2 regions of the Thauera sedimentorum genome follow, and region 1 is predicted to be linked to the other one. Evidence: riboswitches for the same ligand, from Rfam matches in the RefSeq annotation. Region 1 holds a riboswitch; the other holds the start of a gene.
The links. A riboswitch is a leader RNA that binds a small molecule or an ion and turns the genes downstream of it on or off. The one in region 1 is predicted to bind cobalamin.
Positions count from the first base shown of each region.

Region 1 (5,010 bases):
CGCTGGGCCGCGAGCGGCTTACCACCGCTACCGAGATCGTGCTGCAGGCGATCAACCTGGCCCTGGAGCAGAACGTGCAGCAGCAACTCGGCCGGCTGGATGCCGACGATGCGCTGGTGCAGGTTGATCTGGGCGACATCACCTCGCGCGACTTCGACCGCGTGCTGGAGACCATTCCGCTGGGCGAACAGGCGGCGCGCGCGGCCGCCGCCTCGCTGGCGCGCTTCGCGGTGGACGAGGCGTCCTACGCGCAGTGGCAGGCCCGCCGGCAACTGCGCCTGCTGCGCCCGGCGCCGGTGATCACCGCGGTCGAAGTGGAGGGCGCACGGCATGTGCCCCCGCGCGGCGTGCTCGCCGGCCTGCGCCAGCGCACCGGGCTGGCGCTCGATGCCACTGCGCTGGAGGAGGATCTGGAGAGCCTGTACGCGCAAGGCGATTTCGAACGCCTGCGCTACCGGGTCGAGCGCGACGGCGCCTATGGGCGCCTGAAGGTGGAAGCGGTCGACAAGTCCTGGGGCCCCAACTACCTGCGCTTCGGCGGCGGCTTGGCGGCGGACCTGCAGGGTGACGGCGCGGTGGCCCTGTTCGCCGGGCTGTCGCGGCGCTGGATCAACGACTGGGAGGGGCGGCTCAACGTCGACCTGCAGGTCGGCACCACCAACCGCCTGCGTGGGGAGCTGTTCCAGCCGCTGGGCCTGAAGAGCCAATGGTTCCTCGCCCCGGTGCTGCAGGCCGGCAGCCGCACCGTGCCGGTCTTCCAGGATGGCCGCAAGGTGGCGGATTTCCGCGTGCGCGAGCGCAGCGCGGGGCTGGATCTGGGCTACGAGGCCGGCGCATGGGGCGAACTGCGCGTCGGCTTGCATCGCGGGCGCGAGAAGGCCGACATCGTCAGCGGCGCGGCGGTCTATCCCGGTCAGTCGGTGGCGCAGGGCAAGCTGCGCCTGAGCGCGGTGCTCGATCGCCTCGACAGCCCGTTCTTTCCGCGCCGGGGCTACAGCGCCCGCCTGCTCGGCGAGTGGCACGACGGGCGTTTCGGCAGCGATCTCGACTACCGCTATGCGGAGTTCGACGCGTCCTGGGCGGGCTCCGGCGGTCCCCACACCCTGATGCTGGGCCTCACCGTGGCCGGCAGCCCGGATCGCGAACTGCCTTCCGCGGGACGCTACACCCTGGGCGGCCTGTTCCGCCTGTCCGGCTACCGTTACGGCGAACTGGCCGCCGACCAGGTGGTGCTGGCGAGCGCCTCCTACTACCGGCGCATCTCGACCCTCCCCGAGGCGCTCGGACGTGGCGTGTATCTCGGCGGCACGGTGGAGTGGGGAAACCTGCGCAACTATGCCCTGGACGCGGCCTCTCCCGGTTCGCGCAGCTCGATGTCGCTGTTTCTCGGCGCCGACACCGTGCTGGGGCCGCTCTACGTGGGCATGGCCTACGCATCGCGGGTGGGCGAGCCGCGCTACTACCTGCTGTTCGGCCAGCCGTACTGAGGACCGTGGGTGACGCCCGTTTGACATGCCTTTGGCGCGCCGGCTAAGCTGCGCACCGCCTACGGTTTGCTGGTCGGAATGCCGACCGCGATTAAAAGGGAATCCGGTGACGTGCCTGGCGCATTGAATCCGGAGCTGCCCCCGCAACTGTGAGCGGCGAGCTGCGTGCCAAATCCATGCCACTGGCGATTCTGCCGGGAAGGCTGGCGCGACGCGATGACCCGCGAGCCAGGAGACCTGCCGTGTGCAACGTCAATCAATCCTGACAGGGGCGGGGTGTCCCCGGAGGAGCGTGAATGTCATGTTGCCAGGTCGTCGACCCGGCGGATGCGTCGCGCGGGCGCCGGCGCCACCGGTCCGCCCCCCTCTGAGCGTGCCTCCTCCTGTCCCATGCACACAGGAGATGCGCATGCAACAGCAAGGGTTCATGGCCGTCGTGGGGACGGCCGACGACAATCGTCACACTTTCCCGGAAGATGCCCACGGTTCGGCCACGCCGACCCTGATGGTCGACATGGTGTTTCCCGAGCAGGCCAATCACCACGGCACGCTGTTCGGTGGAGCGGCGCTGTCCATGATGGACAAGCTCGCCTTCCTTGTGGCCACGCGCGCCACCCGCCGGCCGATGGTTACCGCGTGCAGCGGGCAGATCGATTTCCGCTCACCGGTCGCGCAAGGGCGACTGGTCGAACTGGCGGGTGAGGTGGTGCGGCGCGGTACGCGCTCGGTGGACGTGGAGGTTCGGGTGATCGCCGAGGACCTTGCGACCGGTGAGCGTCATGACAGCCTGGGCGGCCGGTTCACGCTGGTTGCGGTGGGAGGGGAACGGGCGCGGCCGAATGCGGTGGAGTTGGCGTCGCCCGGGCCCGAAGGCATCGGTCCCGTTTCATCGATGGTGGAGATGGTCTTTCCCGGGCACACCAACCACTTCGGCACCTTGTTCGGCGGCCAGGCGCTGGCCTGGCTCGGAAAGGCTGCTTTCGTCGCCGCGGCGCGCCATGCACGCATGCCGGTGGTCATGGCCGCGTCTGAGCGCATCGATTTCCATGCGCCGGTGCTCGAAGGCGAGATCGTCGATCTGGCCGCCCGCGTGTTGCGGGTGGGCAATAGCTCGATGAGCGTGGAGGTGATCATGCATGCGGAGGAGTTGCTCACCGGCCAGCGTCGCCTGTGTACCCGTGGCCGCTTCACGATGGTCGCGCTCGGCTATGACGGTCGCCCGGTGCCGGTGCCCCAGCCGGCCGAACCCACTTGCTGAGCGCGGCGGCACGGAGCTTAGATTCGCGCCGCTTTATCTACTAAATGTAGTGTGTTCATTGGAAAAATGGGCTGTAGATAGTGTGTTCGGCTTGTACGGCAAGCCGGCACGGCGCTACACTGTCCATCGCGACGGTTCCCGCAAGGGATGAAGAGGGAATCCGGTCAGGGGCGCACAGCGATGCGCGCCCCGATGCCGGAGCTGCCCCCGCAACTGTAGACGGCGAGTCCGCCACCGATTCGAGCCACTGGAAGCTGCGTCTTCCGGGAAGGCCGGTGGCGGGCGAGGACCCGTGAGCCAGGAGACCTGCCGACGCCGTTCCGGCCCCGATCCGCGGGCCGGTTTTCTGACCTGGGGCGGGGTGTCTCCATGGCGGAGCGTGCGGCCCCGTCCGCAGTGCGTCCCGTCGTGCCGGCATACCGCTTCCGATGCTACGGGAGTGCAAGCATGCAGGCAGTCGCCAGCCATACCGAAACCGAATCCTCCGTCCCCCGCAAGGGCCCGCCGCCGTCCGAGCTGGCACAGGCGGCGCGCGCCTTTGAGGTGATCCGCCGCAACGGTGCGATCGTGCCCTTCAATGCCGACAAGATCGCGCTGGCGATGACCAAGGCCTTCCTCGCCGTCGAAGGCGGGCAGGGCGGGGCCTCCGCGCGGGTGCGTGACCTGGTGGCCCGGCTGACCAGCGCCGTGGTGCAGGCGCTCACCCGCCGCCTGCCGGGCGGCGGCACGGTGCACATCGAGGACATCCAGGACCAGGTGGAACTCGCGCTGATGCGCGAAGGCTGCCACGACGTGGCGCGCGCCTACGTGCTGTACCGCGAACGGCGCGCGGCCGAGCGCGCGGCCGAAGCCGCCGCCGGTGGCGGGCAGGCGGCCGCCGAGCCGCTGCTGCATGCGGTCGATGGCGAGCGCCGCATCCCGCTGGAGCGCGCGGTGCTGCGCGCGCGCTGCGTCGAAGCCTGCGAAGGTTTGCGCGGCGTGTCGCCCGACACCGTGCTCGAGCACGCGCTGACCAACCTCTACGACGGCGTGCCGCTGGCGGCGGTGCGCCAGGCGCTGGTGCTGGCCGCGCGCACGTTGATCGAGCGCGAGCCGGACTACGCCAAGGTCGCTGCCCGCCTGCTGCTCGACAGCCTGCGTGCGGAAGTGCTGGGCCGCGCGGCAAGCCAAGCAGACATGGTCGCCGGCTACGCCGAGTGCTTCCCTGCGCTGATCAAGCGCGGCATCGAAGCCGCGCTGCTCGACCCGCGCCTGGGCGAGTACGACCTGGCGCGCCTGGCTGCCGCGCTCGATGCGACCAACGACCTGCGCTTCAACTACCTCGGCCTGCAGACGCTCTACGACCGCTACTTCCTGCACGTGGACAACACCCGCATCGAGCTGCCACAGACCTTCTTCATGCGCGTGGCGATGGGCCTGGCGCTCAACGAGATCGACCGCGAGGCGCGCGCCATCGAGTTCTATCGCCTGCTCGCGACCTTCGACTTCATGAGCAGCACGCCGACGCTGTTCAACAGCGGCACGCGGCACTCGCAGCTGTCTTCGTGCTACCTCACCACAGTGGCCGACGACCTGGAAGGCATCTACCAGGCGATCAAGGAAAACGCCCTGCTGCAGAAGTTCGCCGGCGGCCTGGGCAACGACTGGACCCCGGTGCGCGCGCTGGGCAGCCTGATCCGCGGCACCAACGGCAAGAGCCAGGGGGTGATCCCCTTCCTCAAGGTGGTCAACGACACCGCGGTGGCGGTGAACCAGGGCGGCAAGCGCAAGGGGGCGGTGTGTGCCTACCTGGAGAGCTGGCACCTGGACATCGAGGAATTCCTCGAGCTGCGCAAGAACACCGGCGACGAGCGCCGCCGCACCCACGACATGAACACCGCCAACTGGATTCCGGATCTGTTCATGAAGCGGGTGATGGAGGGCGGCGAATGGACGCTGTTCTCGCCGGTGGACGTGCCCGACCTGCATGAGCGTTTCGGGCGCGATTTCGAGGCCGCCTACTTGGGCTACGAGGAGCGCGCCGCGCGCGGCGAGCTGAAGCTGTTCAAGAAAATCCCCGCGCTGCAGCTGTGGCGCAAGATGCTCACCATGCTGTTCGAGACCGGGCATCCGTGGATCACCTTCAAGGACGCCTGCAATGTGCGTTCGCCCCAGCAGCATGTGGGCGTGGTGCATAGCTCCAACCTGTGCACCGAGATCACCCTGAACACCTCGGCCGACGAGACCGCGGTGTGCAACCTCGGTTCGGTGAACCTGCCGGCCCAT
Region 1 covers NZ_JACTAH010000001.1:851,295-856,304, forward strand. The annotation lists gene IAI53_RS03805 (patatin-like phospholipase family protein) at 1-1,487, shown strand, start outside; cobalamin riboswitch at 1,533-1,746, shown strand; gene IAI53_RS03810 (acyl-CoA thioesterase) at 1,891-2,745, shown strand; cobalamin riboswitch at 2,861-3,073, shown strand; gene IAI53_RS03815 (ribonucleoside-diphosphate reductase subunit alpha) at 3,193-5,010, shown strand, end outside.

Region 2 (5,010 bases), on a different contig from region 1:
CTACGACACGCTCGATCTGCCGCGCACCGGCGGGGTGAAGGACCCGGACGTCGACGCCATCGAACTGCTCGCCCCGGATCTGCTGGTGGCGTCCGAAGGCACGGACGCGGCCGCCCTGCAGGACGCGCTGCCGGCCGGCGCCCGGCTGCTGCGGGTGAACGGCTTCGCCTCGCTGGCCGACGCCGAGGCGATGCTCGCCGAACTGGGGCACGCCAGCGGCGTGCCCGACGTCGATGCCCGGGTAGCCGCCTTCCGCCGCGACTGGCAGGCCGCCGCCGCACGGGTGGGCGGCAAGGGGCGGCGCGTGCTGGTGCTGTCGGCGTGCAGCGCGATGCCGTATTCCTTCGGCCGCGCCCACTTCGTCGGCGACGTGTTCGCGCATGCCGGCTTCGAGCTGGTGGAGAGCGCGCCGCGCATCCGCCACATCCGCCCCGGCGAGGAGTACGAGGATCTGCTCACCGCGGTCGACCGGCTGCAGCCGGACGTGGTGTTCTCGCTCGACCGCACCGATGCCCAGCAATGCAACGCCCTGCTCGGCCTGCTGCCGGTGCCGGTGATCCACCTCGTCGGGGAGAATTTCTTCCAGCCGGGCGCGCGCGTGCTGGCCGGGCTGGCGGAACTGGCCGACAAGGCGGGCCGATAGGCGCTATGTTGACAGCGAAACCATGTCCCTGGTCCCGCCACACCGAGAGCAAGCATGTCCCTGCCTGAACTTGCCAGCGCCCGTCCGGGGCCGCAACCCGGTCATGTCTACCTGGTCGGCGCCGGCCCCGGCGACCCGGAGTTGCTCACCCTGCGCGGCGCGCGCCTGGTGGCCGGTGCCGAGGTGGTGGTGTACGACAATCTGGTCAGTCCGCTCATCGTCGAGCTCGCGCCCGCTGCGGCCGCGCGCATCTACGTCGGCAAGAAGGCCGCCGACCACACCCTGCCGCAGGACGAGATCAACGCCCTGCTGGTGCGTCATGCGCGCGCCGGGCGGCGGGTGGTGCGGCTGAAGGGCGGCGACCCCTTCATCTTCGGGCGCGGCGGTGAGGAGATGGAGACGCTGATGGCCGCGGGGATCACCGTGGAGGTGGTGCCCGGCGTGACTGCGGCGGCGGGCATCGCCGCCTACGCCGGCATCCCGCTCACCCACCGCGACCATGCGCAGTCGGTGGTGTTCGCCACCGGCTTCCTCAAGGACGGCGCGCTGGAGCTGGACTGGCCGATGCTCGCCCGCCCCAATCAGACCCTGGTGATCTACATGGGCATCTCGCGCCTGGGCGAGATCTGCGCCCGCCTGGTCGAACACGGCCTGCCGGCGAGCACGCCGGCAGGCGTCATCGAGCGCGGCACCACCGCACAGCAGCGCGTGGCGGTGGCTACGCTGGCCGACCTGGCCGGGCAGGTCGCGCGGGCCGGCATCCGTCCGCCCGCGCTCACCGTAGTGGGCGGGGTGGTGGGCCTGTACCCGCGCCTGGCCTGGTTCCAGCCGGACGCGGGCGAGCCGCCGGCACACCCGCCGCACGCCGGCTGCAGCGCCATCCACCGCGGGGAGGCCGCCGATGACTGAACGCTGCCCGGCGCTCTTCGTCGCCGCTCCCGCCTCCGGCCAGGGCAAGACCACGGTCACCGCCGCGCTCGCCCGCCTGCACGCCCGCCAGGGGCGGCGGGTGCGGGTGTTCAAGTGCGGCCCGGACTTCCTCGACCCGCAGATCCACGCGGTGGCCAGCGGCGCACCGGTGTACAACCTGGATCTGGGCATGTGCGGCGAACAGGATGCCGCCTGGCGGCTGCACGCCGCGGCGCGCGAGGCCGACCTGATCCTGGTCGAAGGCGTCATGGGCCTGTACGACGGCGGACCCTCGGGAGCCGACATCGCCCAGCGCTTCGGCATCCCGGTGATGGCGGTGATCGACGCCAGCGCGATGGCGCAGACCTTCGGCGCGGTGGCCTACGGGCTGGCGCATTACCGGCCCGGCCTGCCGTTCTCCGGCGTACTTGCCAACCGGGTGGGCAGCGCGCGCCACGCCGACATGCTGCGCGCGGCGCTGCCGGACGGCATGCGCTGGTACGGCGCGGTGCCGCGCGAAGCCGGCGCGGCCCTGCCCGAGCGCCATCTCGGCCTGCTGCAGGCCGCCGAGATCGCCGATCTGGCCGAGCGCCTGGACCGCATGGCCGACGCGCTGGCCGCCACCGGCGCGGGCGAACTGCCGCCGCCGGTCGACTTCGCCCCGGTGGCCGCGCCCGCGCCGGCGCCGCTGCTCGCCGGGCGCACCGTGGCAGTGGCGCGCGATGCGGCCTACGGCTTCATCTACCCGGCCAACCTCGACACGCTCACCGCGCTCGGCGCGCGTCTGGCCTTCTTCTCGCCGCTGGCCGGCGAGCGCCTGCCGGAATGCGATGCGGTCTGGCTGCCCGGCGGCTATCCGGAACTGCACGGTGAGCGTCTGGCCGCGAATACCGGCTTCTGGACCGACCTGCGCGCGCATGTGGACGCCGGCAAGCCCTTGCTGGCCGAGTGCGGCGGCATGATGAGCCTGTTCGATGCGGTGGTGGACAAGGCCGGCGTGACGCATGCCTTCGGCGGCCTGCTGCCCGGCCGCGCGGTGATGCAGCCGCGTTTGGCGGCGCTCGGCATGCAGGAGGCCGAACTGCCGGAAGGCCGCCTGACCGGTCACACCTTCCATTACTCCAAGACCGAGACAGCGCTCGCGCCGCTCTGCCGCGCGCAGCGCCCGGACGGCGGCGAGGGCGAGGCGATCTACCGCCGCGGCCGGCTCACCGCCTCCTACGTGCATTTCTATTTCCCGTCCGCGCCGGAGGTGGCCGCCCGCCTGCTGACGAACTGATCTTTCACCGTTTCGAGGTGCCCGCGCATGACGCGCGGGAGAATCGGGAAGGCGGTGCGATTCCGCCACGTGCCCAGCGCCGTGTTGGGGACCGTCCGGGCAAGCGCAAGCAGCCACTGGCCGAACAGGCCGGGAAGGCGTCCGGACGGGACGAACCTCAGTCGGAAGACCGGCCTCGAGACGCGACCCGCAGCGGCGTGGAAAGCCGCTGTCCACGTGGACTGTCCGAACGGATTGTCCACCGCGCGTAGGAGCGGGCTTGCCCGCGATAGGGTGGTTCCGGATGCAAATGAAGCCGCATCGCGGGCAAGCCCGCTCCTACCGCTGCTCTTACCAAGGGGACTACGATGAGCAGCCCATTGCAGCAGATCCAGACCCATCCCGCCTTCGACGACGCCGAGCGCGCCGCGGTGTACCGGGCCATCTTCACCCGCCGTGACGTGCGCGGCGAGTTCCTCCCCGACCCGGTGCCGGACGAGGTGCTGGCGCGCATCCTCGCCGCCGCCCACCATGCGCCCTCGGTCGGCTTCATGCAGCCGTGGGACTTCGTCGTGGTGCGTTCGCCCGAGGTCAAACGGCGGGTGCATGCGGCCTTCACGGAGGCGCACGCGGAAGCCGCCCTGATGTTCGAGGGCGAGCAGCGCACCACCTACCGCAAGCTCAAGCTCGAAGGCATCCTCGAAGCACCGGTGAACCTGTGCCTGACCTGCGACCGCGAACGCCACGGTCCGGTGGTGGTGGGGCGCACCCACATCAAGACCATGGATCTGTACAGCACGGTGTGCGCGGTGCAGAACCTGTGGCTCGCCGCGCGCGCCGAAGGTCTGGGGGTGGGCTGGGTGAGCATCTTCCACCAGCGCGCGCTGCGCGAGGCGCTCGGCATCCCCGCCGGCATCACCCCGGTGGCCTACCTGTGCATCGGCCACGTCAGCCACTTCTACCGCAAGCCAGAACTGGAAGCTGCCGGCTGGCTGCCGCGCCTGCCGATCGAGCAGCTGCTGCACTTCGACCGCTGGCAGGGCGCGGCGGGCGAAGCGGACGAGGCGCTGGTCGACGCGGTGCGCGACACGCAGGCGGTACTTGCCGCGGGCGGGCCGCTGGGCTGAAGCGGAGGGCGTGTGTCGTAGGAGCGGCCTTGGCCGCGATGCGGCGGCGGTTTCCTTGCCGGCCGCATCGTGGGCAAGCCCGCTCCTGCCCTGTGCGCCCGCTCAGTAGAGCGGTGCCGGCTCCGGCAGGCGTGGCAGTTCGGCGGGCAGGGCGTGCTCCTGTCCGCCGATGAAGGCCGCTGCGGCGCTTACCACGCCGTGGTCGCGCAGGATGCGGTGATGGCCCAGGTCCCAGGTTCGGATCAGGCGGGCTGTGGGCATGCGCGCGGTGAGGCGCTGGCTGTGCTCGAAGGGGACGTCCGGGTCGGCCGCATCATGTACGAAGAGCGCCGGGATGCGCACCTGCGCCAGTTCCTCGCTGCGGTCGATCTCGGCGAAACGCAGGCCGTAGCGGCGCTCCAGGCGCTCGCGCATGGCCTCGCGCACCCGTGCACTGATGCCGAGCAGACGGGCGAAGTGGTGGGCGTATTCGTTCATCGATGCGGGCGGGGCGACGAACACCGCGCGCTCCAGCACCAGGCCGCGGCGCAGTGCGAGCGCCAGCACGCCAGCGCCCAGCGAGTGGCCGACCGCCGCGCTGAACGGTCCATGGGTGCGCACCACCGCTTCGAGGGCGCGCAGCATGTCCGGTAGCGCCACCGCGCCGCCGCCGCTGGCGCCGTGGCCCGGCTGGTCGTACCACACCACACGATGGCCGCGGGCGAGCAGCGGCTCGACGAAGCTGCCCATCTGCACCGCGCGCCCGCCCCAGCCGTGCGCCAGCAGCACGGCCGGCGCGTCGGCCGGACCGGCCTGCCATACCGCGATCTCGCGTCCATCGGCGCTCACCGTGTCACGCCGCGCGGCGACCGTCACGCTGCGACGCCCGGCATAGCGCGGCGGGCGGGTGAACAGACGCTCGGCCTGTCGTACCGCGAGACCCGGGAGGAGGCGGGAGAGGGTGCCGAAATAGGCGCGCAGCAGGGCATGCAGGGAAGTGTTCAGCACGACCGTGCTATTTCTGGGCGAGGCGAAAGCGGTGCTCATGGTGGTACTCCGGGCAGCTCAGGGGGTGGGTGAAGCCGCGGCAATCA
Region 2 covers NZ_JACTAH010000002.1:47,252-52,261, reverse strand. The annotation lists gene IAI53_RS09985 (ABC transporter substrate-binding protein) at 1-643, shown strand, start outside; gene cobA (uroporphyrinogen-III C-methyltransferase) at 698-1,552, shown strand; gene IAI53_RS09975 (cobyrinic acid a,c-diamide synthase CobB) at 1,545-2,831, shown strand; cobalamin riboswitch at 2,830-3,023, shown strand; gene bluB (5,6-dimethylbenzimidazole synthase) at 3,179-3,937, shown strand; gene IAI53_RS09965 (alpha/beta fold hydrolase) at 4,040-4,963, opposite strand; gene IAI53_RS09960 (TetR/AcrR family transcriptional regulator) at 4,982-5,010, opposite strand, start outside.
Region 2: it holds a riboswitch for cobalamin, as region 1 does, so the genes downstream of both, bluB (5,6-dimethylbenzimidazole synthase) here and IAI53_RS03810 (acyl-CoA thioesterase) in region 1, are expected to answer to the same signal.